DNA from 4 places in the Xenorhabdus bakwenae genome. Region 3 is predicted to be linked to each of the others. Evidence: predicted binding sites of a transcription regulator. Region 3 holds the regulator's gene; each other region holds the start of a gene.
The links. The regulator CRP, encoded in region 3, controls carbon source genes, mostly activating them, when cyclic AMP is high. The targets are predictions, from matches to a motif close to ATGTGANNNNNNTCACAT.
Positions count from the first base shown of each region.

Region 1: the regulator CRP is predicted to act here: its motif matches at 4,642-4,659, upstream of serA (phosphoglycerate dehydrogenase).
Region 2: the regulator CRP is predicted to act here: its motif matches at 3,753-3,770, upstream of msrB (peptide-methionine (R)-S-oxide reductase MsrB).
Region 4: the regulator CRP is predicted to act here: its motif matches at 5,978-5,995, upstream of cdd (cytidine deaminase).

Region 1 covers NZ_CP119194.1:2,123,946-2,132,074, reverse strand. The annotation lists gene PXH59_RS10945 (YacL family protein) at 1-222, shown strand, start outside; gene mscS (small-conductance mechanosensitive channel MscS) at 395-1,267, shown strand; gene argO (arginine exporter ArgO) at 1,406-2,047, shown strand; gene PXH59_RS10930 (oxidative stress defense protein) at 2,117-2,851, shown strand; gene PXH59_RS10925 (LysR family transcriptional regulator ArgP) at 2,848-3,753, opposite strand; gene rpiA (ribose-5-phosphate isomerase RpiA) at 3,917-4,576, shown strand; gene serA (phosphoglycerate dehydrogenase) at 4,847-6,088, shown strand; gene PXH59_RS10910 (IS1 family transposase) at 6,184-6,891, opposite strand; partial or broken gene PXH59_RS10905 (5-formyltetrahydrofolate cyclo-ligase) at 6,982-7,577, opposite strand; RNA gene ssrS (6S RNA) at 7,632-7,815, opposite strand; gene zapA (cell division protein ZapA) at 7,962-8,129, opposite strand, start outside.
Region 2 covers NZ_CP119194.1:850,490-858,618, forward strand. The annotation lists gene PXH59_RS04825 (D-amino acid dehydrogenase) at 1-378, shown strand, start outside; gene alr (alanine racemase) at 398-1,465, shown strand; gene PXH59_RS04835 (D-hexose-6-phosphate mutarotase) at 1,525-2,421, opposite strand; partial or broken gene gapA (glyceraldehyde-3-phosphate dehydrogenase) at 2,550-3,546, opposite strand; gene msrB (peptide-methionine (R)-S-oxide reductase MsrB) at 3,889-4,302, shown strand; gene PXH59_RS04850 (YeaC family protein) at 4,508-4,789, shown strand; gene pncA (bifunctional nicotinamidase/pyrazinamidase) at 4,898-5,533, opposite strand; gene ansA (asparaginase) at 5,558-6,577, opposite strand; gene sppA (signal peptide peptidase SppA) at 6,687-8,129, opposite strand, start outside.
Region 3 covers NZ_CP119194.1:3,244,034-3,252,162, reverse strand. The annotation lists gene PXH59_RS16250 (ABC transporter ATP-binding protein) at 1-476, shown strand, start outside; gene PXH59_RS16245 (hypothetical protein) at 766-1,005, opposite strand; gene PXH59_RS16240 (LysR family transcriptional regulator) at 1,286-1,657, opposite strand; gene murQ (N-acetylmuramic acid 6-phosphate etherase) at 2,699-3,604, shown strand; gene PXH59_RS16230 (LysE family translocator) at 3,675-4,280, opposite strand; gene PXH59_RS16225 (YheU family protein) at 4,461-4,679, shown strand; gene PXH59_RS16220 (phosphoribulokinase) at 4,746-5,615, shown strand; gene crp (cAMP-activated global transcriptional regulator CRP) at 6,038-6,670, shown strand; gene PXH59_RS16210 (aspartate aminotransferase family protein) at 6,732-7,949, opposite strand; gene PXH59_RS16205 (aminodeoxychorismate synthase component II) at 8,072-8,129, opposite strand, start outside.
Region 4 covers NZ_CP119194.1:1,616,958-1,625,086, reverse strand. The annotation lists gene PXH59_RS08510 (YbfB/YjiJ family MFS transporter) at 1-51, shown strand, start outside; gene folE (GTP cyclohydrolase I FolE) at 326-994, shown strand; gene yeiB (DUF418 domain-containing protein YeiB) at 1,034-2,167, shown strand; gene sanA (outer membrane permeability protein SanA) at 2,238-2,966, opposite strand; gene PXH59_RS08490 (NAD-dependent malic enzyme) at 3,178-4,875, opposite strand; gene cdd (cytidine deaminase) at 5,038-5,922, opposite strand; gene PXH59_RS08480 (CidB/LrgB family autolysis modulator) at 6,115-6,810, opposite strand; gene PXH59_RS08475 (CidA/LrgA family protein) at 6,804-7,301, opposite strand; gene metG (methionine--tRNA ligase) at 7,450-8,129, opposite strand, start outside.

The DNA of each region.
Region 1 (8,129 bases), 1.1 Mb from region 3:
GGGAGTGAACGCCAGTGGCAGTTGGCGGGTCATGAATATACGCTATTAATGAGTGAAGATGAGATCATGATCAGGGCCAATCAACTTCAATTTGATACAGAGGTTATAGAAGAAGGAATGAGTTACTACGATAACGAGAGTCTGGCTTTTTGTGGGACAGATGATTTTATCAAGATGTTGGGAGACTACAGAGAATTTATTTTGCACAAAAATAAAACATAAGTGGCCGTGTTCAAGCCATGAAGGCTTTCTGCCATAATTTATATTCCACACATTCTTGTGTTGTGATAGTGGCTTTCTATTCTTTGAACGGGAGCCTATCTCTGCGAGTCGTGTTCGTTGTGAATAACGGCATTGAACGGAAATAGGCTCCAATAATCACGGTGGGCTTTGTATGGAAAAGATCAATCTGTCAAATGAGATTGATAAAGCGGCAAACTGGTTTACCAACAATCAGGATCTACTGATTCAGTATGTGGTAAACATCGTATCTGCCTTTTTGATCCTTATCGTTGGCTTATTTGTTGCCAAGTTGGTTAGTAAAGCCATTAAGCGTGTTATGTCCCTACGTGGCATTGATGCCACCATTTCTGATTTTCTGGCCGCGATTATTCGTTACGCCATCATCGCGTTTACGATTATTGCTGTTCTTGGGAAATTGGGTATTCAGACTGCTTCTGTGATTGCAGTCATCGGTGCCGCAGGTTTAGCGGTAGGTCTGGCATTGCAAGGTTCACTGTCTAATTTTGCTGCCGGTGTTTTATTGGTGCTTTTCCGCCCACTGCGTACTGGCGAATATGTCAGCATTGGTGCCGTGGAAGGAACTGTCATGCAAGTACAGATTTTCTCGACAACATTGCGCACGGCAGATGGCCGTATCATTGTGATCCCTAACGGTAAGATTATCGCGGACAATATTATCAATATCAGCCGTGAACCTGATCGCCGTACCCAAATTATGGTAGGTGTTGCGTATGATGCGGATATTGATGAAGTGAAAAGAGTGTTGGGTGATGTGATTCAGGAAGATAAACACATTCAACATGAAAAAGGTGTCACTATTCGGCTGCATGAAATGGCACCTTCATCATTGAACTTTATTGTGCGTGTGTGGACCACCAATGGTGATGCCTGGAACGTCTATTGGGATTTGATGGAAAACTTTAAACGTGCTTTGGATAGGCACAATATCGGCATTCCATTCCCGCAAATGGATGTTTATCTGCATCAGCAAAATAGTGTTTTACAGAAGAAGACGAACGAATAATCAAGATATCGTGATGTGAGAGTTTCTCACATCACCTTTCCTAATGATGTATTAGAATCATTCATTTTTACTAATGCATCATCTTGTTTAATATGCACTGATATCGTAACTAATTGAATAATTATTAGGAATCTTTGCATGTTTTCAACATTTATTCAGGGCTTTTTTCTTAGTGCTGCGATGATCCTTCCGCTTGGACCCCAAAATGTATTTGTCATGCAACAAGGGAGCAGGAAACAGTTCCATTTAATGAGTGCAACATTATGCTCCACAAGTGATGCTCTGCTTATTATGGCGGGAATATTTGGTGGCAGTACCCTGCTGGGGCAATCTATACTTTTATTGCAAGCGGTGACATGGGGAGGCGCTGTATTTTTACTATGGTATGGCTGGGGCGCTTTTCGAACTGCGTTATCGGCAGAAGTCGAATTTTCCCATGCTGAAAAAATTATCCAAAGCCGTTGGCGAGTTATCGTCACGCTATTCGCTGTGACATGGTTGAATCCCCATGTTTATTTGGATACCTTTGTCGTATTGGGCAGTATAGGCGGACAATTGTCCGCCGAACTTCGGTCGTGGTTTACCATTGGGGCAGTGATGGCGTCGATCAGTTGGTTTTTTGCCTTGTCATTCTTGTCTGCATGGTTTTCACCTGTGCTTAATCAACCCAGAGCGCAACGGATCATCAATATTTTCGTTGGTTGTATGATGTGGTATATCGCCTGGGGCTTAATTCAGCAAGGATATAGATTTTTTATCAATCACAATATTTCTCTATAGATTACTTCTCTCTAGAGAGTGTGCTAATGTTTTTGAAAGCGCCTTATTCATGTAACTTTAGGAGGTCTTGTGAAACGTAGATCACTGGTATTGGCCGCAATGATGGCTTTAGGCAGCTTGTCTTGCATGACAGCTTCCGCCGCTGACTCACTCTCTATTCCACATATTTCCACCTCTGGTAACGCGATAGTTAAAGCGACGCCAGATATGGCTACCCTGGTAATCCATGTGAGTGAAACGCAAAAGAGTGCGGCAGAAGCAAAGAAAAAAGTCGATGAACGAGTGGCGAAATATTTTGATTTCCTGAAAAACAGTGGCATCGAAAAAAAAGATATTGATGCTGCTAATTTGCGCACCCAGCCAGAATATCAATATGAACAAAAGAGTGGAAAATCGAGTATTACAGGTTATCGGGCGTCGCGTTCAGTTGAAGTGAAAGTTAACAAGCTAGAGCAACTGAATGCCTTATTGGATGGTGCCCTGAAAGCAGGGCTGAATGAAATTAACTCGGTTCAGTTTGGTGTCAATAATCCGCAACGTTATCGTGATGAAGCCAGACAAAGAGCCATCGAGAATGCCATTCAACAGGCAACGACATTGGCAAAAGGGTTCAACAGTAAGTTAGGCCCTGTGTATAGCATTAATTATCGTGCGCCTGAAGCTGTGCCTATACCAATGAGTCGTCTGAAATACCAGGCTGACTTGTTGGCAGCGCCCGCTTCTGGCTCTGCCAGCGAAACTTACGAACCACAGAGCATAGAGTTTTCTGATCATGTTGATGCCGTTTTTGAATTACAGCGTTAATGAGCATCATCTTCCTGACGTAACATCTGGCGCCCTCGTTTTAGCAGGGCGTCAGTGACTTTTCTCATCGTTCCGCTTTCAGGGGCAAAACGATGCCAATAAAGCATACGGCGTTGGCACAGCCCTGGTGTGAGATCGACTAACTCACCGGCTTTTAGCTCTTTGTCGATTTGCAAGTGTGGGATCATGCAACAAGTCGAACTTTGTTTTGCCAGTTGAACGAATGCTTCGGAAGAATTCACGATATGGCAGGGCACACTTCCCGGCGATAAATCGAAATTCTGTTGTAAAAATGCTTGATGCATATCATCTAAATGGTCAAATGCAACCGCAGGTGCTTTCAGTAATGCTGAACGCGTGACGCCATTCGGGAAAAAACGGTCTGCAAACGCCGGAGAGGCGACAAACAGGTAATCCAGAGCGCCTAATTTATCAACTAAGCAGCTTGGCAGAGGTTGAGACTGAATACTAATTGCACCGACGACTTCACCACGCCGTAAACGCTCCTGAGTACGGGTTTCATCTTCTACTTGAATATTTAACCGAATAGGTAGATCAGACAAAACCGGATGGAGAGCCGGTAAAAGCCACGTTGCCAGGCTGTCTGCATTAACAGCAAGGGAAAGCAATAACGGGATCTCATTACTATTTTCATCACCCAGCCATTGTGCTTCCAGCATTTCCACCTGATGTAATAGCGCAAGCAACTTTTGCCCTTGCTCTGTCGGGTGGGGAGGAACAGTGCGTACCAATAGTGGCTGACCAAACATATTTTCTAATTGCTTGATTCTCTGGGATACCGCTGATTGAGTAATACAAAGTTTTTGCGCTGCCCGCTCGAAACCACGTTCTTTGATCACTGCGTCTAATGCTTGCAATGATCGGTAATCAGGACGTTTCATTGAAAATAAGATTCTCCGTGTTTGCACTTTTTGTGTTACAGCCCAATAAAAACCATTATGTGGCCTAACCAGCACTATGCCATATTTTTTCATGAGGTGAGCCAATATTGTTTATACTAGCCGTCAGATTTTTCCTTGTAACTGATTATAGGCTGTGATCAATATGACTCAGGACGAACTGAAAAAAGCAGTAGGTTGGGCGGCATTGGAATACGTTAAACCGGGTACAATTGTCGGCGTGGGTACAGGTTCTACCGCCGCGCATTTTATTGATGCGTTAGGCACTATCAAAGATAAAATTGAAGGTACTGTGTCAAGTTCAGACGCATCGACTGAGAAATTGAAAAGTCTCGGTATTCCTGTGTTTGACTGCAATGAGGTTGACGCTTTGGATATTTACGTTGATGGTGCTGATGAAATTAATGGTCAAATGCAGATGATCAAAGGCGGCGGCGCAGCGTTGACCCGGGAAAAAATCATCGCGGCGGTTGCGAAGAAATTTATCTGTATTATTGATTCGTCTAAGCAAGTCGATGTGTTAGGCAAATTCCCTCTGCCAGTTGAAGTCATCCCAATGGCACGGGCTTATGTGGCTCGTGAGCTGGTGAAATTGGGCGGAACACCGGTTTATCGTGAAAACGTAGTCACTGACAATGGTAATCATATTCTGGATGTTCACAACCTCTCGATTGTTGATCCCATTGCGTTAGAAAATAAGATCAATGGGATCGCTGGCGTGGTGACAGTGGGCCTTTTTGCTAACCGAGGAGCAAACGTAGTACTGGTAGGGACTGCGGATGGCGTTAAGACGCTCACTGAATAAGCATTTATTGAGGGCAGAATAATCTGCTCTCAAAATATTTTTATTTTTATTCAAAACAGAAAATTTAGTGATATATATCACTTTTATGTCTAAAAAAACCGCAAAACTCTGCCTTTATCCCGTAACGAATTATTTTACTTTGCATAACAACTTATTTACTGTTGCTTATTCTGTGATATAAGCAATCGATTGTATTGCCGTTACTGTTTTTTTTGTTATTTTGGTGGCGTCGATATGCATTATGAAAGTAAGTACAACTAGGGCGGGCAAATGGTTAAGGTATCTTTAGAAAAGGACAAAATTAAATTTCTGCTGCTGGAAGGCGTTCACCAAAGCGCAGTAGATAGCCTGAAAGCGGCAGGGTACAGCAATATTGAATATCACAAAGGGGCATTAGAACCGGAAGAATTGAAAGCCGCGATCCGTGATGCCCGATTTGTCGGTATTCGTTCCCGCACCCAATTGACCGAAGAGATTTTCGCCGCAGCGGAAAAACTGGTTGCAGTTGGGTGTTTTTGTATTGGCACTAATCAGGTTGACCTGAAAGCGGCGGCAAAGCGCGGTATTCCGGTATTTAATGCGCCTTTTTCCAATACGCGTTCGGTCGCTGAAATGGTATTGGGTGAACTGTTGCTGCTGTTACGCCGTATTCCTGAGGCGAATGCCAAAGCCCACAATGGAGTATGGGATAAGCAAGCAAAAGGTTGCTACGAAGCGCGCGGAAAAAAATTAGGCATTATCGGTTACGGGCATATTGGTACACAGCTTGGCATTTTGGCGGAAAATATTGGCCTGAATGTCTATTTCTATGATATTGAAAATAAATTGCCATTAGGTAATGCACAGCAAGTTCATCATTTGTCTGAATTATTGAATATGAGTGATGTTGTGAGCCTGCATGTTCCCGAAACTGCTTCAACCAAAAATATGATTGGCGCAGCAGAAATGGAATTGATGAAACCAGGTTCAATTCTGATCAACGCATCACGGGGTACGGTAATTGATATTGAGGCCCTCAGCAATGCGTTGGAAATCGGGCATCTTTCTGGTGCCGCGATTGACGTTTTTCCTCATGAACCCGCAACAAACAATGATCCCTTTATCTCACCATTGAGCCAGTTTGATAACGTACTGCTGACGCCACATATTGGGGGATCGACACAAGAGGCCCAGCAAAATATCGGTTATGAAGTTTCTGGTAAACTAGTCAAATATTCTGATAATGGTTCAACATTATCAGCGGTCAATTTTCCCGAAGTCTCGCTCCCTGTTCATGCCAAAGATACGAACCGATTACTGCATATCCATGAAAACCGCCCGGGTATCTTGACCAGTATTAACCAAGTGTTCACTGAGCAAGAAATCAATATTGATGCTCAATATCTGCGGACTGACAGCGGCATTGGTTATGTAGTTATTGATATTACGACGGAGAATTCAGCTCAGGCTGAATTGGTCTTGCAGAAACTGAAGGCTTTGCCGGGCACGATCCGTTCTCGCTTGCTTTACTGAGATATGATTGCTCGTTAACAAGGATCGTGATTGATTAGAAAGTCAGGGGCTATTGAAGACACAATAGCTCCTGTTACTGGTCATGCACCCAATAGTTAGATAACCTTTGGAAGATAGTATTCACGCTCAATGAAAGTGCCTATCACTTTGTCATGCATTTCTTCGGATTTGGAATAACAGATCGTTTTCCGATTCAGTCTCTTGATGCGAGTACGTAAGGTCAGATTGGTTCTTTCGATACGTTGAGTAAATTTCTTCCCTCTAAAGTGTTTTTCCTCAGAAAGGCAATCGTAAACGGCATAATTATCGGTACAGAAAAATTGAATTTCGAAAGGAGCCAGAAGTGCCAGCAATTTGCTCAGTGTTTTCCTGCTGCGATCCCCCAATACGTGCGCGATTATTTGCTTTTGCTCCGGTTCCCAGGCATACCAAAGCCAGCGCTGATTCTTCTTGTTACCGACAAAAGACCATTGTTCATCAATTTCGCAGATAATATGAATATTATTTGCGGCCAGCGGCAGTGTAGTTACCTGTCTGGGTTCGAGTTTTTTTAGGGTACGAAGAACGGTGTTGATACCCACCTTCAGGACACGAGCGGTGTCTCTGATACCGCCATTATTCGCAGCCATATCCACAATCTGATCTTTCATTCCGGGTTTGCAGGCTTGGTAGGTGTAATTCAGTTGAAAGGTTTTACGGCAGGCATAACAGTGATAACGCTGATGTCCGCTGCTTCCTTTTCCATGCCCTTTGACCTCTTCCGCTTTGTGACAGTAACGACAAACCACATCAACTTTAGCCATATCTCACCAGTAATAAAAAGTGGGGAGTTTACTACAACAATCTAATGATTGGAAGCATGACCCCTGTTACTCACTGAGTAGAATCGTCGTTCATATCCATCGCCATACTTTTTCTGGGGTCATGATCTCTGGCAGAGGAATATCCCAACTCGCACTGGGTAGTTTCTCAACTAACTGAAAATTGTGGGCTAATCCAATCGGATAAAAATTCTGTTGTTGCCATTTTGCGAGAGTCCTATCGTAGAATCCCCCCCCATCCCTAAGCGTTGCCCTGTACAATCGAAAGCGACCAAAGGAATAAACATGACATCAAGTTCAGCGATGGGTAAAACCTGCCGAACATCCAACTGAGGCTCTTCGATATTAAAGCGATTACGAATAAGAGGCATATCGGCGCAATAACGGAGAAACAGCAGGTGATTGCGGCTGAAAGGATGCAATATTGGCAAATAGACCTGTTTGTTTTGCTGCCAAAATTGTTGAATTAGCAGACGCGTATCTAATTCTCCATCAAAGGAGAGATAGAGGGCAATTTTATCAGCTTGCTGGATTTTAGGGTGCGCTATAGCCTGTTTAACGGCTTGTTGAGCAAATTGCGATTGTTGTTCAGGGGATAGATTTTGCCGTAGCTGCCGAATTTTTTTTCTAATGGAATTGCGCAGAGAAAAAGAGGGATCTGATTGCATGATACCTGCCTGTTAATTAACACAGCAAAGGATACAAAACAGATAAAGAATGAGAAGTTCTCCAAGATGCCGTTACAGGTGGTAACCCTTGAACCCTTGGTTCAAGGTGAACGTAGCGTCGTTGCTATTAGGCTTCTTGGTCTGGCCAAGCATGCTCACAAGAAACGTAGCACCACATTCTATAGAGATGAAATATCGGCTCAGGGGACTTCCCTGCTCACGAACACCTCAGAGAAAATTTTTGCTGCTTAAACCAACTAAATAGGCTTTAAGCAATGCTATGAAGCCTATTGTATGGAACTAAACGAAGAAAGCAACTGCTTATATTAATCTATAGTGACTACTGCCTGATTTATCAACAAGATTAAGTTGACGACTGGAGTATCAGGTCACTTTACCTTGCTCTAACAGTGCCTTTTCAATGGATTGCTGGAGCATTTTTATTTTTTGTTCCATATTGTAAGCATAGTCACGGGTTTTCATCTTCTCCTGTGCCAACTCGTGACAGACATTCAGTGCCACAATAAAAACCAGTTGCTCAGTGTTAGTGAC
Region 2 (8,129 bases), 1.6 Mb from region 3:
CGCGTTGGTGGTATGGCGGAAGTGGTTGGATTTAATTTGAATGTCCTCCAGAATCGTTGTGAAACATTAAAAATGGTTGTACAGGATCTATACCATAATGGTGGCAATATTACGGAGGCCTCATTCTGGACAGGTTTGCGTCCTATGACCCCGGACGGTACTCCTATTGTTGGGCCAACCAAATATGCGAATCTTTATTTAAATACAGGACATGGAACACTAGGTTGGACGATGGCCTGTGGTTCAGGGAAGTTACTGTCTGATTTAATTTCAGGCAAAAAGCCCGATATTGCGGCAGATGATCTCTCTGTATCCAGATACATTGATGGCTTCAATATAAAAGTGTTTCCAATGAAGCCTCATTTACACACGGCATAAACTATAAGAAGGGGTCGTCATGCCACGTCCTATTTTGGCAACGATCCATCTCGATGCATTTCGCCATAATCTGTCTGTTATTCGTCAAATGGTGGGTAACAGTAAAATTTGGTCGGTAGTAAAAGCGGATGCGTATGGGCATGGATTGGACAGAATATGGCAATCACTCATGCAGACAGATGGATTTGCACTGCTTGACATGAATGAAGCTATTTATTTAAGGGAGCAGGGATGGCAAGGGCCAATCTTGCTATTGGAGGGTTTTTTCAAGCCCGCCGATTTACAGATTATCAATAAATACCGCCTGACAACCGTAGTACATAGTCATTGGCAGCTTGATGAGATAGGAAAAGCCAAATTGGATACGCCTATTGATATCTATTTGAAACTCAATAGTGGCATGAATCGGTTGGGATTCATCCAAAAAGAGTATCCACAGATAGTTTCAATGGCGAGAAAGGTTAAAAATATTAAGTCAGTGACTTTAATGACCCATTTTGCCAATTCGGATAATGAAATGGGTATTGATGAACAATTCGCGGTTGTTGAATGTTTGCAAATGAATTCACTGCCTCATTGTCTGGCGAATTCTGGTGCTGTGTTGTGGCATCCGAAAACACATAAAGATTGGGTACGACCAGGTATTATTCTTTATGGCGTGTCTCCGAGTGGAAAGTGGTGTGATGTTGCCGATATTGGGTTGAAACCAGCCATGACGCTACAAAGTGAAATCATTGCAGTACATGAGCTTCCCGAGGGAAAAGAAATTGGCTATGGCAGCCGCTATACAACCCAAAAACCCATGCGAGTCGGTACAGTTGCCTGTGGTTATGCGGATGGATATCCGCGGCATGCCCCAACGGGAACACCTATTATGGTTGATGGTGTTCGTACCCGGTTATTGGGGGCTATATCAATGGACATGATGACGGTTGATTTGACTCCGTGTCCTCAGGCAAACATAGGCAGCATTGCCGAGTTGTGGGGAGAAAATCTACCCGTAGATGAAGTCGCAAACCCGGCAGGAACCATTGGTTATGAGCTTTTGTGTGCTTTAGCGAAGCGCGTTCCTGTCACTGTGGTTTAATCCTTTCTATTTTTAATAATTCAGGCATTTTTATCTTGGTTTTGGAATAAATGCCTGTTCTATATCCCACTTGATTGATTATTATCTGCAAACTTACGGCAGCGGATCATGACAGAAAGTCTGTCAGGGTTGCCATTCTTAGGCTGCAATGGGTTATTGATACGTGCAGTTTCGATACACGCCATATTCTTATAACCTTCTTTGCTCATATCTTTCATACTACTGGAAAGTGCAGCGCCAGGATTCCAGCAGACGACTTCGCTATGGTGATAGTGGTGTATTTCAATTGTTCGTTTCCATAGCGGATCTCTGAGCAGGTTAAAATCGTCTGGTTTGGTATAAATTCGGTCTGTTCTCCCGCGGAAGACTAAATCTTCATCAATATATTGCTCACTCTCGGTGAGAGTATCAATAAAATGTGAACCAAGCCCGCTAATCTGAATTTGATTGATGTCACTCACATTGAAGTATGAGTGAAGAGCACACGTGGCTTGATATTCACCGTGGGGTTCTAATTCTATTTCGCAAGTTTCCCCCAATTTAAAGCGGGCAATCAGCGTGAATTCATGTGGCCATAACTTACGGGTATATGCGTTATCCTGCAATGTGAATGTCAAAATAACGCCATTTTCATTCTCATCATGAGCTTTGAGTTCCCAGGGGAGTATCCGTGCAAATCCATGACTGGGCGCTGCAAACGCACCAAACCAAGGCCAACAGATGGGAATACCACCACGAATAGCAGTACCTGCGCTGAAAAGCGTGTTATCACTGACCCATAATACGGGTTTTTCGTTATTGGGTTGCCAGGTAATCAGGTGTGCACCTTGAAGGCTGATCACGCCGCGAGCTTTAGGATGGGAGACAACAATTAACGGAAAACCATCAATGTTTCGCTGGCTAATATAAGGGGAGAGCTGTTCTACAATCGGTAATGAGAAAATTTTATCAAGCATCAGTCATGACCTTATGTACACTTAAATTGGCAGTTGAACTAAGGAATAAGAATATCTCAATATTTTAGTTATATAAACATAAAAGCCACCTGAAAACAGATGGCTTTTGAAAGTGGATAAAAGCTCGATTATTTGGAGATGTGAGCGATCAGATCCAGCACTTTATTGGAATAACCGGTTTCGTTGTCATACCAGGAAACCAGTTTTACAAAGTTATCGTTCAGCGCGATACCTGCTTTTGCATCAAATACAGAAGTCAGTTTTTCGCCGTTGAAATCAGTGGAAACCACGTCATCTTCAGTATAGCCCAGAATGCCTTTCAGTTCGCCTTCTGCCGCTTCTTTAATCGCGTTACAGATTTCTGCATAAGTTGCTGGTTTAGCCAGACGTACAGTCAGGTCAACAACAGATACGTTAGGAGTAGGAACACGGAAAGACATGCCGGTCAGCTTGCCGTTCAGTTCAGGGATAACTTTGCCTACTGCTTTTGCTGCGCCAGTGGAAGAGGGGATGATGTTCTGTGCTGCACCACGGCCACCACGCCAGTCTTTTGCTGAAGGACCATCAACCGTTTTCTGGGTAGCGGTTGTTGCGTGAACTGTCGTCATCAGACCTTCAATGATACCGAATTTGTCATTAATAACTTTAGCCAGTGGAGCCAGACAGTTAGTGGTACAGGACGCGTTGGAAACGATATCCTGGCCTGCGTAGGCACGGTGGTTGACACCCATAACGAACATTGGCGTATTGTCTTTGGATGGACCGGTCAGAACAACTTTTTTTCGCGCCAGCCGCGATATGCTTACGTGCAGTTTCGTCGGTCAGGAAAATACCCGTTGCTTCTGCAACAACATCAGCACCGACTTCGTTCCATTTCAGGTTAGCTGGGTCTCTTTCAGATGTCACACGGATGGTTTTGCCGTTAACAACCAATTGACCGTCTTTAACTTCAACAGTGCCGTTAAAGCGGCCGTGGGTTGAATCGTATTTCAGCATGTATGCCATGTATTCTGCATCCAACAGATCATTGATCGCAACGATTTCAATGTCTGAGCGCTCTTGAGCAGCACGGAAAACAATACGGCCGATACGACCAAAACCGTTAATACCTACTTTGATAGTCATAGTATTCCACCAGCTATTTTTTAGTGAATTAAAAGTTGTTTCTAAAGTTACCAAAATCTTGCCAGCCGTCAAGCGGAATCGTGTCAACAATTGAAAAAGATCAATTTAATAATCACTATTCAGACGATTGTTATACAGCTGGAGCAAGCTCTACGTACACCATTATCGGGGTATAAGGAGATATTTAAAGTTACCATTGGTTAGTTATGTGAGACTTATCACAATTAGTAAAGTAAATTGCTATGTTGGATGGGTTAGAATGCATTTTGACATTTTGATGTTAATTTTGGGTTGTTTCCGATGATATTTTATTGAAAATATTGACCTTAAAAGGTGATCATTATGACTAAAAGTCAAAATATTTCCCTTTCTATAAAACAGCTTAGTAAAATACAGCGCTATGTTACGCAAGAAGCAGGTACTGAGCCGCCGTTTTCAGGAAAATTACTCCATAACAAAAAAAATGGTATTTATTATTGCCTGTGTTGCCGCCAGCCATTATTTGTTTCTGATACGAAATTTGATTCGGGATGTGGATGGCCGAGCTTCTACCAACCGATTCGTGATGGTTCTGTTACATATATTGATGATTATTCTCATAATATGCATCGGATAGAGGTGCGTTGTAGCCAATGCCAGGCACATTTGGGGCATATCTTTCCCGATGGTCCCAAACCGACAGGAGAACGTTTTTGTATTAATTCAGCAGCGCTGTGTTTTGTTGATAAAGAAACAGGCGAAGAAACGACAGGTTAATGTTACGTTTGAATATTCTGAATTTAAATGAGATTTTGGCTTTATGAGTTAAAAAGAAACGGTTCAGCTTTTTTTGATAAAATATTTTTAACTGTTCTTAAGGTCAATATATGATTCATACTCATGTTGGCTTACAGCCCTACAAGTAAGATATGTAGTATATGTAGTGAAATAGAGCACATAGCCATTAAGTAAGGAAATTTCGATGAAGTTGGATGATTTACTCTCCGCCATGACGCCTGAAATTTATCAGCGATTAATTCAGGCTGTTGAACTGGGAAAATGGCAGGATGGTGTACCGCTCACACCAGAACAGAAAGAATACAGTTTACAGGCGGTGATGCTCTGGCAAGCAAAACATAATCATGATCCTGAACATATGACGATTGGCACAGACGGCCAAATTACCATAAAAAGTAAACAGGAGTTAAAGGCGATATTTCAGTCTGACATGGTCGCAAAATTAAAACCCCAGTCGGAAGATTGAAATGGCATGAATTGAGAACCTCGTCCTGTTTTTTGTTAAGGACGAGGTTCTTTTTAGTTTATAAATTAATTTTATTAATGGTTAGGGCTGCTGTAGTAATGGATTAGGTCATAAAATAGATATAATTTCATTTTGTGGAACTAACTTGGCCCCTTTTCTGGCCATTTCTTCAAATGCCCGCTGGCTATCCTCTTTCTGGATATTAACACCCCGGCAGCCATCAACAATAACATAGGTTTCATAACCTAGTGTCAGGGCATCAAGTACAGTAAATTTTACGCAGTAATCAGTGGCGATACCCATGATAAGCAGGCGTTGTATATTTTGTTCTGTTAACCATGCATCCAGGCGGGTTTTACTATTATGGTCATTATCGAAGAATGCACTATAGCTATCTATCTGGGGGTTTTCACCTTTACGGAAAATTTCTTGAATAGCAGATTGATTTAACAAAGCATGAAACTCTGCACCAAACTCTCCTTGTATACAATGATTCGGCCACCATACTTGAGGAATACCATTGAGTTTTCCTAATGTACCTACTTTTTTTCCTGAGTTTTCTGCAAAACTCATATGGTTAGCAGGGTGCCAATCCTGAGTTGCGATGACCGGGATATTGTTTTCCTGGCATAGCGCAATCACATCATTTGCTGTCTCAATCACTGCGTCGCTATCTTTGACTGCCAGTGCTCCTCCGGTACAAAAGTCATTTTGCAGATCGATAAGTAATAATACTGTTTTCATCATATTTCTCGACTTATCTATTTGTTATTCATCAGCGTAACTCAATTCTCCCCGCAGATTTTGTTGCATCAAGTCGCGGATCTCTTCAGGGGGATAAGATTGACTCAGTAAATAGTGCAATTTTGTTAAAGCTGCCTCGAAAGTCATGTCATAGCCGCTGATAACACCTGATGCAGCCAGAGAATGACCCGTCGCATAACCTCCCATGTTGACTCGGCCAGAAATGCATTGTGTCAAATTAACCACAATAATGCCTCGTTCCGTTGCTGTCTTTAGCGTTTGCAATAAATCAACGCGTTGCGGAGCATTGCCAACACCGTATGAGCGTAAAATCAATGCCTTGACGGGTTGCATCAGAATATTTTCTACCACCTGACTGGATAATCCCGGATAGATGGTCACGACACCAATTGGTTGCGATTTGATTGGATTTACAAAGAATTCGCCTTGACTAACAGGTATAGGATTTGTTTTGAAAGTGCGAATATTTATTCCGGCTTCCATCAGTGGGGGGCAGTTCGGGGATGAAAAAGCATTGAAGCCATCTGCATGGGCTTTAATTGTTCTATTGCCACGAAATAACTTATTGTTAAAAAACAAACTGACTTCGTTAATAGGGTAATTTGCTGCGAGATACAGTGCATTAAGGAGATTGGTTTGCCCATCGGAACGCAAGGCTTCCAGCGGAATTTGTGACCCTGTCACAATAATGGGCTTATTCAGGTTTTTACACAGGAAGGAGAGTGCTGATGCCGTGAAAGCCATGGTATCCGTACCGTGCAGAATAACAAAGCCATCATAGTCATGATAATTCTGATAAATATCATTTGCGATAGTGTTCCAGTCGTCAGGACTCATATCAGAAGAATCAATCAAGGGTTGGTGTTCACGGATCGTGAATGTCGGCATTTCTGGACGGTGAAATTCTGGCATTTTAGCAAGTTGTTGCTGTAAATGACCGGAAACGGGAATGTATCCATTGGGGGAATGTTGCATCCCAATAGTACCGCCAGTGTAAACAACATAGATCGATTTCTTCTGCATGGTAACACCTCAATAAAAACATTTAGCCGGATTATAGGGAGTATCAAGAATAAAAAAAGCCTGATGGTGACATCAGGCTTTAAATTTGTTGAAAACTTAGTCAATTATTTTAACGGATATCGACACAATTCAGACAGAATGTGTAGATATTTTGCGGATCTTTCATATTGTTATAAAATGTAGCTTGTTTTTTCACATCTTGAGCGACTTCGGCAAATGGAGCCGGCAACATTGACTGCAAAGTATTTGGTAATAGTGCTTGTGCTGATGAAGTCATTCCCCGCATGAATTTTTCCGAGAATGAAAGTTCAGGCTGCATCCAGTCCAGTGATACATCTTTGATCTTTGCCAGTTCAGCGGCTTTTTTAACGGCGTCATCAAAATCACCCAGCTGATCGACCAAACCATGCTTTTTGGCATCAATGCCACTCCAGACACGCCCCTGAGCGACGTCATTGATCTCGTCTAAAGATTTATTACGAGAGTTTGCAACTAGCCCGATAAACTTACTGTAACCATTTTCAATAGCGAGTTGCATGACATCTGAGAATGTCTGGTTGATACCTTTAGTTGCAGAAATATCGGCTAATGGTGTTGTTGAAACCCCATCGGTATTCACACCAACGTAATTGAGGCTCTTCTCAACGGTTAGAATGACACCAAAAACACCAATCGAGCCTGTTAAGGTACTCGGATCAGCAATAATATAGTTAGCTGGAGTTGATATCCAGTAACCGCCTGAAGCAGTCAATCCCCCCATTGAAACGACGATGGGTTTCGCATTTCCGGTTTTGTCATCCCGGATTGCGGCTAACTCATTGCGAATAATTTCAGACGCCCCGATACTGCCACCTGGGCTGTTTACTCGTAATACGATCGCTTTGATATTGGGGTTATGGTGCGCTTCGCGCAGTTGTTCAACAAGGGTGTCGCTGCCAACGATACCCGGTGATTGTTTGCCGTCTAAAATTGCCCCTTCCGCAACAATAACAGCAATGTTGCCTTTATTATTTGTGTTTTGTATTGGTTTTTGGTCAATGTAGTTATAGATACTGATGTAATTGAAATGTTTTTGTTCCTTATTCCAACCAAATTTTTCCTGCATTTTCTTTTCAACGACACTGCGTGGCTCAATATAGTCCACCAGTTTGTTTTGGTACGCATACAGTGAAGCGTCTCCGCCTGCTTTACGGAATTTCTCGATAAAGTTTGTGGTGCCGGGGAAGACCTGATCAGCAGGGATATGCCGGTTAACTGCGATGGTATTTAAATAATCGTTCCACAGTTCGTTGAGCCAGAGGCTGTCAGATGCACGAGCTTCTTTTGACATATCGTCACGTAACATAGGTTCGACGGCTGATTTATAAGTACCTACACGGAAAATATGGGTAGACACTTTCAGTGTATCTAACAATGATTTGTAATATAACTGGTTGGTGGAGAAACCATGGATATCAACAGAGCCTAATGGAGAGAGAGAGATTTCATTGGCATAGCTGGCTAAATAATATTGTGATTGGCTATAAGAATCGCCAATCGCAAAAACAGGTTT
Region 3 (8,129 bases):
CAGACGAACTTTATCTGGTACATGATGGCAAAGTAGAACTTTTTAAAGGTGATTTAGACGATTATCAGCAATGGCTCACTGAACTGCAACGCCAGCAAATGCGGGATAGCCAGGAAAAAGAAAAATCAGAGAGCGAATCTTCAACAAATAGCACTCAAAATTACAGTGCTCAAGAGCGTAAAGATCAAAAACGGCGTGAAGCTGAATTCCGTAACCAAACGCAGCCATTGCGAAAACAGCTTGCAACCCTTGAAAAACAGATGGAAAAACTGGGTACGGCATTGACAGAATTAGAAGAGAAGCTGTCAGACAATACGCTTTACGACCATGATCGTAAAACTGAACTGACTGAATGCCTGCATCAGCAGACGCAAACAAAATCCAAACTGGAAGATACTGAAATGGAATGGTTGGATATTCAGGAACAGCTCGAACAAATGACAACAGAATTTGATGCGAGTCAAGGAGTCAGTTAATTTTTCAGGTATAAACCTGTAAGTATATAATCGGGTATTGTCATTCAACACCCGATTATTCCCTATTTACAAAGAAAAAATATAAAATTGCTTGCAAACAGCCAGAATATTCGTCGTAAAAAATAATAATTCATCAATTATGCAGGAGATCATTTATAATTGAAAAATGTTTCAGATTTTCATTTTTTGCTCATTGACTGAGAAACCTTTTAAAAATCACACCTCAAGCTTGATTATCATGAGAGACAAAATGACAATATTCCGTATAAAACAAGGAATAATGACTGACTCATACATTAGCAACTAAGGCAGAAAAGTTTTCAGCATCTTCAATCAAAGGCTCATCTATGTATTTTGCCCATACCACCCCAAGATCAATTTTTTTATCCGTTTCAACAATTTCCAAAAAATTCATATAATACTCAGGGATAGAACTAATAATCCGTTTAGGCACACAGGTATAGGCATTATTTTTTGTAATCATCTCTACTATCAACATGATATCATTTGTTTTTAATAGCAAATGCATATTGTCACCAGTATAGATAGGAAAAACATTGAGGCAATCCGTTAACTCAACCTCCTCTTTTTTTCTGGTGAATTTTTCGGAGTAACTCCGTTGCCAAACTTACGTAAGGCTATTCTGCATTTAGATACCAGATGACTTCCTTTCTTAAAGATATAGATCAACCTTTCCGTAAACACCTTTTTTGGCTCTAACGGAGCGCTAATAGATGATAGCGGCATCACTGCAACATGTAACATCCTTGCATTCAATAAATTTATCTGCTGCTCAACTGACAGTCCTGTCACCAATGACAGCACAACGCTCCCTTTTTTTCCACGAACTGTCGCTCTATTTGAGAATAATTGTGGATAGGAAAACAAGAACCGACGTATAAGTGCCTGACCATATCCTCTTTTGAATCGACATGAACCTGACTTTTGAAGTGCTCATAGTGAGATAAAAACTTCCGGGTATTTTCCAACGTCTTCTGCCCAAAATCTGTCAACCTTGTTCCATTTGGTCCCCTTATAAATAGTGATGCACCAAGAATATTTTCCAACCCGTGAATTCTCTTCGTCAAGGCTGGCTGAGAAAGATAAAGCCTCTCAGAAGCCTTATGATAATTAAGCGTTTCAGCCAAAACGATAAAAGCTTCAAGATTGCGTATATCCATGTTCTTTAGCCCAATGATTGTTGAATAACTACAAAACATTACAGATTCATGGTGATAGCATTTTAACTTAGTGTTTTGCCAAAGGTTTTATCAGGTAAAATGGTCAAAATGTTAACTAATAAAATGTTAGTTAATAAGAGGGCAATTCGCAAAATATTTATTATAATTATGTTTTAATTTCATTAAAAAATTATTTCAATAGTAACTAATTATTCTGGCAATGTGGATATCTTCCTTGTTAACGATATTATTTATCATTCCATTTCATTTTTTAAACCACAGAGTCATTATTATTTCTTAAGGTTAAAAACAATCGAGACATAACCTATAAACAGATCCACAATGGATAACTTTTCTTTATTGAGAATCTGCCAAATCAAATACCAGAGATTATGAAAGTTAAAATATCATATTGTGAAACTATTGTGTGAATAATTTAATTGAAGAATATAAAGAAAAGCATATACATCTGGCTTACTCGGATAATGTAACAAACAGCAGATAATTTACATCCATTATATCATTAATCGCTCTTCCATATTTTAATTTTATGATCACTTTAATATTCACTCTTATTACGTGTTAATAAGGAGATGTGACATTAAAAAATAGCAATACGGCAATGACAGGCTTTATAGTGTGTTGATAGTGATAATGCATACTTATTCTTAACGATTTTTTACTCTTTTTTTATATCGGAATACTCTGTATTGAATTTTCATTTTATGGATAAAACGTGTTAATTTTTAGTCATCTAAGAAACCACCTTCAAACATCGTATCGACAATTTTTCCGATATATACTCGATAAACTTCAAGCTTCAAGCTTCAAGCTGCAATCCACAAGACGACGCGAGGCCTTATATTTCTCCGCTGCGCGGGGAAATATAACACGTATTTTGAAGTTGGGTTGATATAAAATAAAAAGCGGGAAATCGTGTTTTTAATCTATTTTGGTGTATATTTTCTATTAAACGCTCAGTAAGATAATCTGACGTACATAATTCACTTCTTAATTTCAATAAAATATGACAGATAAATGATGAAAATCGACTTGAGCAATATGATAACAGAAAGTTGTAACCCCGCCAGTACCCACATTGATCAACTCTCAACTCTCGATATGCTCCGTGTTATCAACGATGAAGATAAAAAAGTGGCTATTGCCGTTGAAAAAACACTGCCTCAAATTGCCCGTGTCGTTGATAAAGTTGCCGAGGCATTTCGTCAGGGTGGGCGCTTAATCTATAGTGGAGCAGGCACATCTGGGCGCTTAGGCATCCTGGATGCCAGTGAATGTCCACCCACTTATGGTACAAAACCAGAACAGGTAATCGGCTTAATTGCCGGAGGGCATCAAGCCATTTTGCACGCTGTCGAAAATGCGGAAGATAATCGGCAATTAGGTACAAAAGATCTTCAGGCATTACACGTTAATCAAAGAGATGTTCTGGTCGGGATCGCAGCCAGTGGCCGAACCCCCTATGTATTAGGTGCCATGGAATATGCCAAATCAGTTGGTGCTACTGTCGCCTGTATCAGCTGCAATCCAAACAGCTCAATGGTGCAATTAGCTGATATTGCCATCACGCCCGTCGTAGGGCCAGAAGTGATAACGGGTTCATCCCGTATGAAGGCAGGCACGGCACAAAAATTGATACTGAATATGATCACGACAGGTGCCATGATCCGTATTGGCAAGGTATATGGTAATTTGATGGTTGACGTAAACGCCACCAATGCCAAATTAATCGAACGCCAGAAAAATATTGTCATGGCCGCCACGGAGTGCAGTAGAGAAATGGCAGAACATGCCTTGAACGCCTGTGGTGGTCATTGCAAGACCGCAATCGTCATGATTTTATCGGGTGTCAGCGCCGAAGAAGCCACAACGTTACTGGCAGAACACCAAGGGCTTATCCGGCCAGCGATCTCAATAGACCGATAATCATTAATACTCAATACCATTGACAGGATGGGCTTCACTAACGCTATTTTTCAGATGCAAAAATATTGACTTAACCAAACCAGATTAACGGCACACAAGCCGCCGTCAGGACTCCCATTGCGACATTGAAGATAAACCACGCGCGGCGGCTTCTCAGTAACTGACCAATCAGTGAGCCAAGAACCAGCCAGATTGCACCAGCAAGGGTATTGACGATTAACATCACGATGCTGATAACAAAAATGGAATAGTTATACAGCTCTCCAGCCAGACTGTAACTACTGATTGCGCCCAATCCCATCAACCAGGTTTTTGGATTCAAGAACTGCAATAGCCAACCCTGATAAATTTTGATTGGCTCTCCTGCCGACGTTATGGTGTCCAGCCGCTTATAATGCGAAGTAGCTGTCTTCCAGGCTAGCCAGAATAAATACAGGCATCCGAGTATTTTCAGGCCCGTATGTAACGCAGGATAAATCAGCAGTAACGCAGCAACACCAAACGCAGACAGCAGCAAAATTGTCTGCATCCCCAAAATAATGCCCAGACAAAGCGGGATAGAACGGCGAATTCCAAAATTAGCTCCCGATGATGTCAGTAACAAATTGTTTGGACCCGGTGTGACAGCGGAAATAAACATAAATATACTAAGCGAGAATATCAGGCTTAAAGTCATGGGTAGATTCCCCTCCCACCCAGGTGGTTGACATTTCTTTTCAAGAAAATAACAGTATGTTATTTCACATACAAGATAACTAATCATGAAATCAATTCATTATGAATCCCGGCCTACAACTCCATTAGCACTGGCTAAGTTCCCCAATGATGAATTACCGTATTTTCAGGAGCAATCACAATGATTATCCCGTGGCAACAATTGGAAGCCGATACACTCCACAACTTAATTGAAAACTTTGTCTTGCGGGAAGGTACTGATTACGGCGAACAGGAAAAAACGCTCGAACAAAAAGTGCAAGATGTCAAACGTCAACTTGAGCGAGGTGAAGTTCTGCTGGTATGGTCTGAACTACATGGAACCGTTAATATCTTGTCTAAAGCGATGTTCCGCCCGTAAAGCTCGGTTTGTTTTATTCATTCTAATTGACTGATTCGCCAATTTTATTGATTAAGGAGTCTGTTCATGTCTGCCAAACACCCCGTTATCGCAATCACTGGTTCCAGTGGCGCAGGAACAACCACGACCAGTGTCGCTTTTCGCAAGATTTTCCAACAATTTGACGTAACAGCCGCACTGATAGAAGGGGATAGTTTCCATCGTTATACTCGTCCTGAAATGGATGCCGAGATACGGAAAGCAAGAGAACAAGGCAGACATATCAGCTACTTTGGGCCAAAAGCTAACGATTTCGGTATGCTGGAAAAGACATTCCTTGAGTACGGAGAAACGGGCAATGGCCGCTGCCGAAAATATCTCCATACCTATGATGAGGCCGTCCCCTATAACCAATTACCCGGTACTTTCACACCGTGGGAACCTCTGCCATCAAATACGGACGTCCTATTTTATGAAGGACTGCACGGTGGTGTTGTCACGCCACAACACAATGTCGCCAGTCATGTTGATCTGTTGATTGGCGTTGTGCCTATCGTCAACTTAGAATGGATACAAAAACTCATCCGTGATACCGGTGAGCGTGGGCATTCCAGAGAAGCTGTCATGGATTCCGTTGTCCGCTCAATGGATGACTATATCCGCTACATCACTCCTCAGTTTTCACGTACCCACATCAATTTCCAACGTGTCCCTACTGTTGATACCTCTAACCCCTTCTCTGCCAAAGCGATCCCCTCGCTGGACGAAAGTTTTATCGTGATCCGCTTCCGTGGTCTCACTCAAATTGATTTTCCTTATTTACTCGCTATGCTTCAGGGTTCATTTATTTCCAGCCTAAATACTATCGTCGTTCCGGGTGGAAAAATGGGGCTGGCAATGGAATTAATTATGGCACCGCTTGTTAAACAATTACTGGAAGGCAAAAAAATCTCGTAATTTAATCCCCATTTAATTTTTAATAAGGCAGGTAACAAAAAATAATGTTACCTGTTTTATTAAAATAAATAGGCCATTTTTGGTAACATAATTTTTTCCCTTTTATAAATGTAAAATCAATAAAACCAACTCTTCTGCCTGATTTCTGATAATCTGGCAGTCAGTTTAATAGGCTGAAGCGATACAGGAGAAGACAGAAACGCTTTCCTGTGTTACAAACAAGGTTACAAGTAGGGACTGACAAGGTATATGGTTAAGACAATATACCTAAATTTTGACATCTTTATAATCCATATAAAATTCCCGCTTGTCAGTTTTTCAGCAGGTTAATTGTTAACCTATTGATTTTATCAAGCCAGCCTGAAGAGGAACTACCGTTTCTCACATCATAAAGGCAGAAATAACAACAGAGGATAAAGCGAATGGTTCTCGGCAAGCCACAAACAGACCCAACTCTTGAATGGTTTTTGTCACACTGCCATATTCACAAATATCCATCCAAGAGCACGCTTATTCATCAAGGCGAGAAAGCAGAAACGCTTTACTATATTGTTAAAGGTTCAGTTGCTGTTCTAATAAAAGATGAAGAAGGTAAGGAGATGATTCTCTCTTATTTAAATCAGGGAGATTTCATTGGTGAACTTGGATTGTTTGAAGAGGGGCAAGAACGTACTGCATGGGTGCGAGCCAAAAGTGCCTGTGAAGTGGCTGAAATTTCCTATAAGAAATTTCGCCAGTTAATTCAGGTCAATCCTGATATTCTGATGCGTTTATCTGCCCAGATGGCAAGTCGCCTACAAACCACTTCCGAAAAAGTAGGTAACTTAGCCTTTCTGGACGTTACAGGCCGTATCGCCCAGACATTGCTCAATCTGGCCAAACAGCCTGATGCAATGACTCACCCTGATGGTATGCAAATCAAAATCACACGTCAGGAAATCGGGCAGATTGTGGGTTGTTCCCGTGAAACGGTTGGCCGTATCCTGAAAATGCTGGAAGATCAAAACCTGATCTCTGCACATGGCAAAACCATCGTCGTTTATGGGACACGTTAATTCCCGATAAACCAGAAACTCAGCCAGTGCAGCCCGTTACTTCGCACTGGCTTTTTTACTTTTATTTGTTTAACCAGCGGGATACCGCCATTTCCAGCCGCATCATGCCGTCTGTAATTTCGTCCTCAGGAATGATCAATGATGGGGTAAAGCGCAAGATGCTGTCTCCTGCACTTAATAACATCAATCCCGATTCCGCCGCTTGCTGCACTATCTCTCTGGCCTTGCCCTGATATTCAGCTTTCAATACGGCGCCAATAAGCAAGCCTTTTCCACGAACTTCATGGAAAATACCATATTTTTGGTTCAGTTTTTCCAGAGCATGAATGAGCCTATCGTGCCGTTTTTCCACGCCCATCATCACTTCTGGCGTATTGATGATATCCAGTACGACACAACCGATACTACAAGCCAGTGGATTTCCACCATAAGTCGTTCCATGCGCACCCGTTTCCATTGCTGCCGCTATTGTATCTGTCGTTAACATTGCACTGATGGGAAAACCGCCCCCCAGCGCTTTTGCTGTCGTCAGGATATCCGGCTGTACGCCATAATGCTGGTAAGCATATAATTTACCCGTGCGCCCTATTCCACTCTGGACTTCATCAAAGACCAACAAGACCTGATGTTTATCACACAATTCCCGCACGCCATGCAGAAACTCTATCGTCGCAGGAGTCACTCCCCCTTCTCCTTGAATTGGCTCCAAAACAACAGCGCAAGTGTGATCATTGATTTCCGCCCTGACGGCATCCAAATCGTTAAAAGGTACGTGAACAATATCAGCAGGTTTAGGTCCGAACCCGTCGGCATATTTTGGCTGCCCTCCTACCGAAACAGTGAAAAAGGTGCGTCCATGAAACGCCTGATGGAAAGCAATAATTTTAGTTTTATTCGGATGATGACGAGTAATCGCATAACGACGTGCCAATTTAAATGCCGCTTCATTAGCTTCCGCTCCCGAATTAGCGAAAAAGACTTTCTGGGCAAAGGTCGCATCAATCAATTTCTGCGCTAAAGTTAAGGCTGGCTCATTGGTAAAAATATTGCTGACATGCCACAATTTTTCACCTTGCTGCTTCAGGATGTTCACCAAAGCCGGATGACAGTGCCCCAAAGCCAGAACCGCGATCCCTCCGGCAAAATCAATATATTCTTTACCCTGTTGATCCCATACTCGACTTCCTTGCCCTCTGACAGGAATAAAATTCGCCGGTGCATAAATGGGCAACATCACGTGATCATAGGTATTTCGTTTTATTGCTTTATTTTCTGACATTTCCCCCACCTTATTTTTATCTTTGCCATTTGAAAAATGAAATAATACTCATAAAATATGAATAAAAAATCACTTAAGAGCAAATAAAAAAACACTGAATGAGGGAATATGGAGGTAACTGACTAATATTTCAGGAAATTATTCAACAATTCATGTCCCTGCTCACTCAGAATGCTTTCC
Region 4 (8,129 bases), 1.6 Mb from region 3:
GCCGGTTTACTGGTATTTTATCGCACCAATACCTATCGTGAACCATCCTGATTTGGTGCATTGATGATGTACGGGTATAGTTATGCGCTCGCGTATACGATATATACTCGATAAACTTCAAGTTGCAATCCGCAAGACGGCGCAGAGCCTTATATCTCCCCGCTGCACGGGGAAATATAACACGCATCTTGAAGTTGGATTGGTATATGCGTAGAACAAGATAAATAAAGTCGATATTGTGTGGTATTACATTCGCTGATATCTGCGTAAAATAAGCGCCCTGATTTCCCGTCAAGTAACGAAAATATTTACCCTGGAGAAACTGATGTCATCCTTAAGTACAGAAGCTGCACTGGTGCATTCGGCACTGGCTGAGCGTGGTCTTGAAACCCCATTGCGTGAACAAACTTTGGAGCCAGAGGTGCGTAAGGTACGCATTAAGGCACACATGACAGAAATTATGAAGCTGTTAAATCTCGATTTGAGTGATGACAGTCTGGCAGATACGCCCGGTCGTATCGCCAAAATGTATGTGGATGAGATATTCTCAGGGTTGGACTATAACAATTTCCCGAAAATTACGTTGATAGAAAATAAAATGAAAGTGGATGAAATGGTGACAGTGCGTGATATTACGATGACCAGCACTTGTGAACACCATTTTGTCACTATTGATGGCAAAGCCACGGTTGCTTATATTCCTAAGGATAAGGTCATTGGTTTGTCGAAGATTAACCGCATTGTCCAGTTTTTTGCGCAGCGCCCACAAGTGCAGGAACGCTTAACACAGCAGATCCTGATTGCATTACAAACTCTGCTTGGCACAAATAACGTCGCTGTTTCCATTGATGCTGTTCATTATTGCGTGAAAGCGCGCGGCATTCGTGATGCGACCAGTACGACGACGACGACTTCTCTGGGAGGGTTATTTAAAACCAGCCAGAATACACGGCAGGAATTCCTGCGTGCCGTGCGTCATCTGCATTTATCATGATGAATTTCTATTATCATGAAACAGAGTTGTAATGGGGTAATGTGTCAGAGAATTGAAGTACTTGATAGTGTGCGTGGTGTTGCCATTTTGGGAATATTGTTGCTGAACATTTCCAGTTTTGCTTTGCCATATGCCGCGTCCATGAATTTGTTTTATAAAGATTCAGTCTCGTTCTCTGATGTGATGACATGGTCTGTCTTGAGTACCTTTACTCAGGGAAAATTCCTGTTCATCTTGACGCTGTTGTTCGGAGCATCACTCGAATTGCTTCGGCAGCGGGGACGAGACTGGAATATTTCCAGATTACTGGTTTTGGCTGTTATTGGTTTGTTGCATGGAGTTTTGCTATGGGATGGTGACATTTTGTTGCTATATGGCGTTGTTGGCTTATTGGCATGGCGTTTTATCAATACCCGCCAAAAGTTGTTTGGTACAGCGGCGACATTCTATTTATTCGGCGTAATGATGTTTTACCTTCTGGGGCTGTTTCCCTTAGGGGAAAATAATGCATTCTGGCAGCCTACACAGGAAGATATTTCTTATGAAAGCTACTGGAAAATGTATGGTGGATTATTGGCCATAGAGTACCGTATTCGTCAGATAAGCGGGGCGATGATAGTGGTGATTGTGCAATATGGCTGGCAATTAATCGGAGTCATGCTTTGTGGCGCGATGTTACTGCGTAATGGTTGGTTGAAAGGGGAGTTTAGCCATAAGCATTACCGCCGTTTGGCGCTATGCCTGATCCCGGCTGGTATGGCAATTCAGGGTATTGCTTTGTCGATACAATACTTATATCCCTACAGTTATTTTGCATCCTGGACTGTCCGTTACACCATTACTGAACTGGCAACACCGTTGCTGGCGTTGGCTTATATCGCATTAATTTATGGATTCTGGCCTGCCATTTCGCGTTGGAAAATCACGTTTTGGCTCCGGCAGGTCGGAAAAATGGCACTGAGCAGTTACGTGTTGCAAACACTGATTTGCACCACACTTTTTTATCGCTTTGAGTTATTTGGGCAGTTTAGCCGTTTGGAGTTAATGGCATTTATTCCCTTTATCTGGGTATTGAATATTGGGTTTGCTTGCTGGTGGCTGAAACGTTATTCTCAGGGACCGATGGAAAAGCTCTGGCGCAGCTTAACAGCAAAATTGGCAGGTAAGGTTTAGAGAAATCCGCCGTAAACCCTCGCCCAATGCGGGCGGGGATATAAGTTTGTCGGTAAACTGCCACTTTTATCTATTCTGATTTCCTTTGTGGCTTTCTTTCTAATTCCTGTAACTCCGCTGGCGATACCGCAGGGTAACCTTGAATTCCTGTTGGTACGGTATGTGGCGCAGGGATAGGCATTAATGGGCCTAAAAAGCGCGGTTCACGTTTTAAAATATAGAGATCAGTCAAGGCACCGAGACGAGCCAATACTTCCCTGAGACGGATCGTCATCATATTCTTGGGAGAGGGAACCACATAACATTGTGCTTCTATACCAAAATGCATAGCGATAAACAAGGCCCGTTCGCAGTGGAAGCGCTGAGTGATGATAGTAAAATCGTTGGTATCAAAGACCTTACGGGTTCTGACAACTGAGTCCAATGTTCTGAAACCGGCAAAATCCATCACAATATTACTGGCCGGAATTCCTGCCTTGATCAAATCCTTTCGCATGGTAATTGGCTCATTATAACTATGCTGGGCGTTATCTCCGCTCAATAGCAGGTATTTGACTTTACCGCTGTTGTAAGCGTTAACCGCGCCCTGGATCCGATAGAGATAATATTGGTTATATGTACCGGTTTTATAATATTTGGATGTGCCGAGTACCATACCGACTTCTCGCTCAGGCAGTTGCCTGACATCATCAAAAATGTAAGGAGCGGTTTTCCAGCTAACCCAACGGTCAAGCATAATGGCTGCCAGTATAAGAACCGCAATGATAAAAATGAAACCCGTAATCAAGCGCTTCCACATGATTTTTGTTTGCCTTATATGTGCTGATGAGCCAATGCCGTAAAGGCTACTTGACTTGAAATATCGAAGCAAGTTTTGGGGGGCATATCGGCACTAAATTGATTCAATTAAAAAAATATAAAGCCATTATTTATGATTTATCTGACCAGATTATTATTTGATTACTTTTCAAGCCTGCCAATATTATTAGCAGGCTTATTTATTACCAATATCAGAATGAAGTGCGTTTATACACGCGATATTCTGGTTTCCAGAAATTGCGCTCAATCGCTTCATCCAACGCATCTTCCGATGTAACAATCGCTACGCCTTGAATTTGGGCTTTTTTTGCTACTTCTTTGGCTATTTTGCGGGAAACACCCTGGATGTCATCAATCAGTGGCAACAATGGGCCTGAGCCTGTTTGCGCCAGCGGTGAACAATCCGCTAATGCGCGGCTGGCCGCCATCAACATATCATCGGTAACACGTTTGGCACCGGCAGCGATAACACCTAAGCCGATCCCCGGGAAGATATAGGAGTTGTTGCATTGTGCGATTGGATATTCCTGACCGTCATATTTTACTGGTGCAAACGGACTTCCTGTAGCGACCAATGCTTTGCCTTCCGTCCAGTTGATGATGTCTTCCGGGCGAGCTTCCACTCGTGATGTTGGGTTGGACAGCGGCATCACGATAGGACGTTCACAATGTTTGTGCATTTCACGGATGATCCCTTCGGTAAATAGACCAGATTGACCAGAAACACCAATCAGAACCGTAGGTTTGGCATTGCGAACCACGTCCATCAATGAGAGAGAATCGCGGGTGATATCCCACGATTGCAAGACGGTGCTTTTCTGTACCAATGCACTTTGGAAATCCAGTAAGTTTGGCAGCTTGTCAGTGAGGAGGCCAAAGCGGTCAACCATAAACACGCGGGCACGAGCTTGTTCATCACTCAATCCTTCAGATTTCATTTGGGCAATGATCTGCTCTGCAATACCACAGCCCGCAGAGCCGGCACCGAGGAATGCCACGGTCTGGTCTTTCAACTGGCGGCCGGCGGCCCGGCTGGCGGCAATCAGGCTACCTAAAGCAACCGCTGCGGTGCCCTGGATGTCATCATTGAAGCAGCAAAGCTCATCGCGATAGCGGTTCAACAGCGGCATGGCGTTGTTCTGGGCAAAATCTTCAAATTGCAGCAGTACATTAGGCCAGCGACGTTTCACAGCCTGAATAAACTCATCGACAAATTCATCGTACTCTTTGCCTGTAATGCGTGGATGACGCCAGCCCATATACAGAGGGTCATTGAGGCGCTGTGGGTTATTGGTTCCTACATCCAGAACCACAGGCAGGGTATAAGCAGGGCTGATCCCGCCACAGGAGGTATACAGCGACAGTTTACCGATAGGAATACCCATGCCGCCGATCCCCTGATCACCCAGACCAAGAATGCGCTCACCATCGGTAACAACGATAACTTTTACATTCTGCTTGGTGGCATTTTGCAGCATATCATCAATGTAAGCCCGGTTTGGGTAGGAGATAAACAAGCCACGGGCACGGCGGTAAATATCAGAAAAGTGTTCACACGCTTCACCAACAGTTGGCGTGTAGATAATAGGCATCATTTCGCTTAAGTGGGCATCAAGGAGACGATAGAACAGCGTTTCGTTGGTGTCCTGAATATTCCTTAAATAAATGTGTCTATCGATATCGTATTTGAAATCGCAATATTGGCGGTAGGCGCGTTCGGCCTGCTCTTCTATTGTTTCAACGGCCTGCGGCAATAAGCCGTGTAAATTGAAATGACTACGTTCTTCTTCTGTAAAGGCACTGCCTTTATTCAGCAGAGGAAATTCCAACAAGATAGGGCCAGCGTAGGGAATATAGAGAGGACGTTTACTTTCGTGTTCCAGTTCCATGATGCTTACTCTTTGAACTTATCAATAACAAAATCGGCTATAGATCCTAAGAAGATAAAAACAATAAGTACAGTAAATGTTACTTAGATATGATTATCATGAGCAAAAATGAGAGATAACATACAGAATTGGCTAATAAAATGTTATTGGATGATACACATTTCAAAATGTATACCGTTCTGCTTTTGTACAGCCGAGAGCCGTTAATGTGCATTCTGTCGCATTCCATTGTGATAAATGGCTATTTTCGCTTTCCACCAAAACGGCTCGCTTGATGGATTGACAATCGCCATCTGCCATATTCATGAAAATCAGAGCTGCCTGTAATGGTGGTAAGCTTGGGTTGAATGCCGCATTTTCTGCATAACGGCCGGTATAAACTTTCCCTTGTTCATCTTGTAGGGCAATGCCTGCATGGGATTGGCTATAAGGCGCATGGCTACGGTTCGCTGCATCCAGTGCTGCCTGCACCAATTCGTCACTGCTAGCTAACTGATGGCCGTGATTAACCTCATCCAGCAACAATGGTGTGTCGGCTAAATCGCGCGGGCCAAAGGCTTCTGGCAGGTAATCGGCCAGAGTCAATGGTGGCCGGCTGGGGAGGCAAACTTCCAATTGTGTTCCACTATTCAGTTCATTCATAAATTGTCGACAATGGCCACAAGGTGAATAGTTGACGGTGATGGCAACCAACTTTTTCTCACCACGCAACCAGGCGTGCGTGATGGCGGATTGTTCTGCATGGATAGTTTGCTGTAATGGAACCCCAGCGAATTCCATATTGGCACCGAAATAGAGATTGCCACTTTCTCCCCGGACAATTGCGCCAACATAAAAATGGGAAATAGGCGCACGGGAATAGGCTGCGGCAAGTGGTAATAAGGCTAATGCCAGCGCCTGATCGTCTGATCCGCAGAGCTGTTTAATTGACGCCGCTTGCTCTGCGGTCAGCATGGCGGGAAAATCGTCATTGCCAATATAAGGTAAGAGGGCTTTTTGCAGTTCAGGTGTGATTTTTGCCCAGATAGCGTGAAAACGAACTTGCATAGAATGATCTCCAAATTAATTGAAGGTCATTCTAGGACGTCTGTTCAGGTTTGCAATGTGATAAATAGCATATAATTAATGAAATTCGTGTAAACAAGATATCATTTTATTAACCTATATCAAATTTTTGCTATTTTGTTGGATTTGTTTACTTTCTTGCTACGATTTTGTAACCCGTAACCCAAAAAATGATTAGCCAAACAGATGCAGCAATACGGGAAATAGAAAAGGGGCAATCAGTGAGGTAATAATGCCGCAGGTCATTAAGGCCAGTGAGCTGTATGCCCCTTCAATATAATCCATTTCTGCACAGCGAGCCGTTCCCACCGCATGAGATGCTGTACCCATTGCCAACCCTCGTGCCGACGGGGTTTTTATTTTCAGGGCGTTAAATAGATTGTGACCAAAGATAGCCCCCAAAATCCCTACCATAATGACACAAGCTGCACTAATGGCGGGAATACCGCCAATGGAATCGGCTACAGCCATAGCGATTGGGGTCGTCACGGATTTGGGGAGCACAGAGGCCGCAATTTGCGGTGTAGCCCCTGCCCATAATGCGATGGCAGTCCCCGTAACCATGGCGACAATGCTGCCGACAAAACAGATACTAATAATAGATTTCCACTGGGCACGGATTTGATGTAGCTGTTCATACAGCGGAAAAGCCAGTGCAACAACGGCAGGTTGCAGCACATCGTTCAGTATCCGGCTGCCGGCAAAATAGTGTTTGTAAGGAGTATGCGTCAGCAACAGCAGAGGAATGATAACGGCCATTGAGATCAGTAACGGATTAAATATCGGCAGTTTGAGTCGTACTGACAGTTTTTTAGCGCCGTAAAATACAATCAGAGTTAATGGTAGTGACCACCAGATATGGCTTAACATTTTTCTTTCTCTTCCGGTTCTTGTGATAACGGTTGTGATGGATTTGTGGGGGTTGAGATGGGTTCTTGCTGCTTAGTACCAGTCTGGCTAGTCTCCATTTGCCGAGCACTGATAATGACACGTTCACGATGAATATAGTGGGAACTATAAGCAACAACGACCATAACAATCACTGTGCTAACGATACAAGAAAGGAGAATAGGGAGCATTTGTTGGCTAAGTTGTGGGTAATAATCCATGATCCCCACCCCGATGGGCAAAAAGAGCAGTGTCATGTGTTTCATCAACAGGCTACAGCCTGGTTTTACCCAATGTGAGGGAATAATTTGGGATGCGAGTAAGCCAAACAAGAGAAGTAAGCCAATAATACTGCCGGGGAGAGAGAAAGGAAGTTGTGCCGAAATGATATTCCCCACGATCAGGCACAAATAAAGCAACGCGAATGCGCGCAGGTATTGCCAACCTGTTATCAGCACATTTTGGAAAGACATAATCAATAATTCCTCAATATAACGAGGTTTTTATCATACGACTAACATTATAAATGTGCCATACATCACATTAAAAAGCGGGTCTTTTTTGGAACCCGCTTTGTTATCTAATTGATAATTAATGATATTTATTAAAAATATGCCACTATCATTTAACCTGCATACCGGGTTGGGCACCGCTGTCTGGGCTTAACAGGAAAATGTCTTTTCCACCAGGACCTGCTGCCATCACCATACCTTCTGAAATACCGAAGCGCATCTTGCGTGGAGCAAGGTTGGCAACCATCACTGTCAGACGGTTTTCCAGCGCCTTGGGATCAGGATAGGCTGAACGAATACCAGAGAAGACTTGGCGAGTTTCACCACCGAGATCAAGTGTGAGTTTCAGTAACTTATCTGAACCTTCGACAAAATCAGCCTGTTTGATCAGGGCGATCCGCAGGTCAACCTTGGCAAAGTCATCAAATGCAATGGTGTCCTGAATGGGATCATCTGCCAGCGGGCCTGTTACAGTTTGTTGTGGCTCGATGCTCTCTTTTGAATCAGCAACTATGGCTTCAATTTTCGCCATTTCGATGCGGTTGAACAGCGCCTTGAATGGTGAAACATCATGGTTCAACAAAGGTTGCTGGATGCCATCCCAAGTCAGTTCAGTATTCAGGAAGGCTTCTGCCCGTGTGGCCAAAGCCGGGAGTACAGGTTTCAGGTAAGTCATCAGCACGCGGAACAGGTTAATTCCCATTGAACAGATTGCTTGCAGATCAGCATCACGGCCTTCTTGTTTCGCCACAATCCACGGGGCTTGTTCATCAACATAGCGGTTAGCCA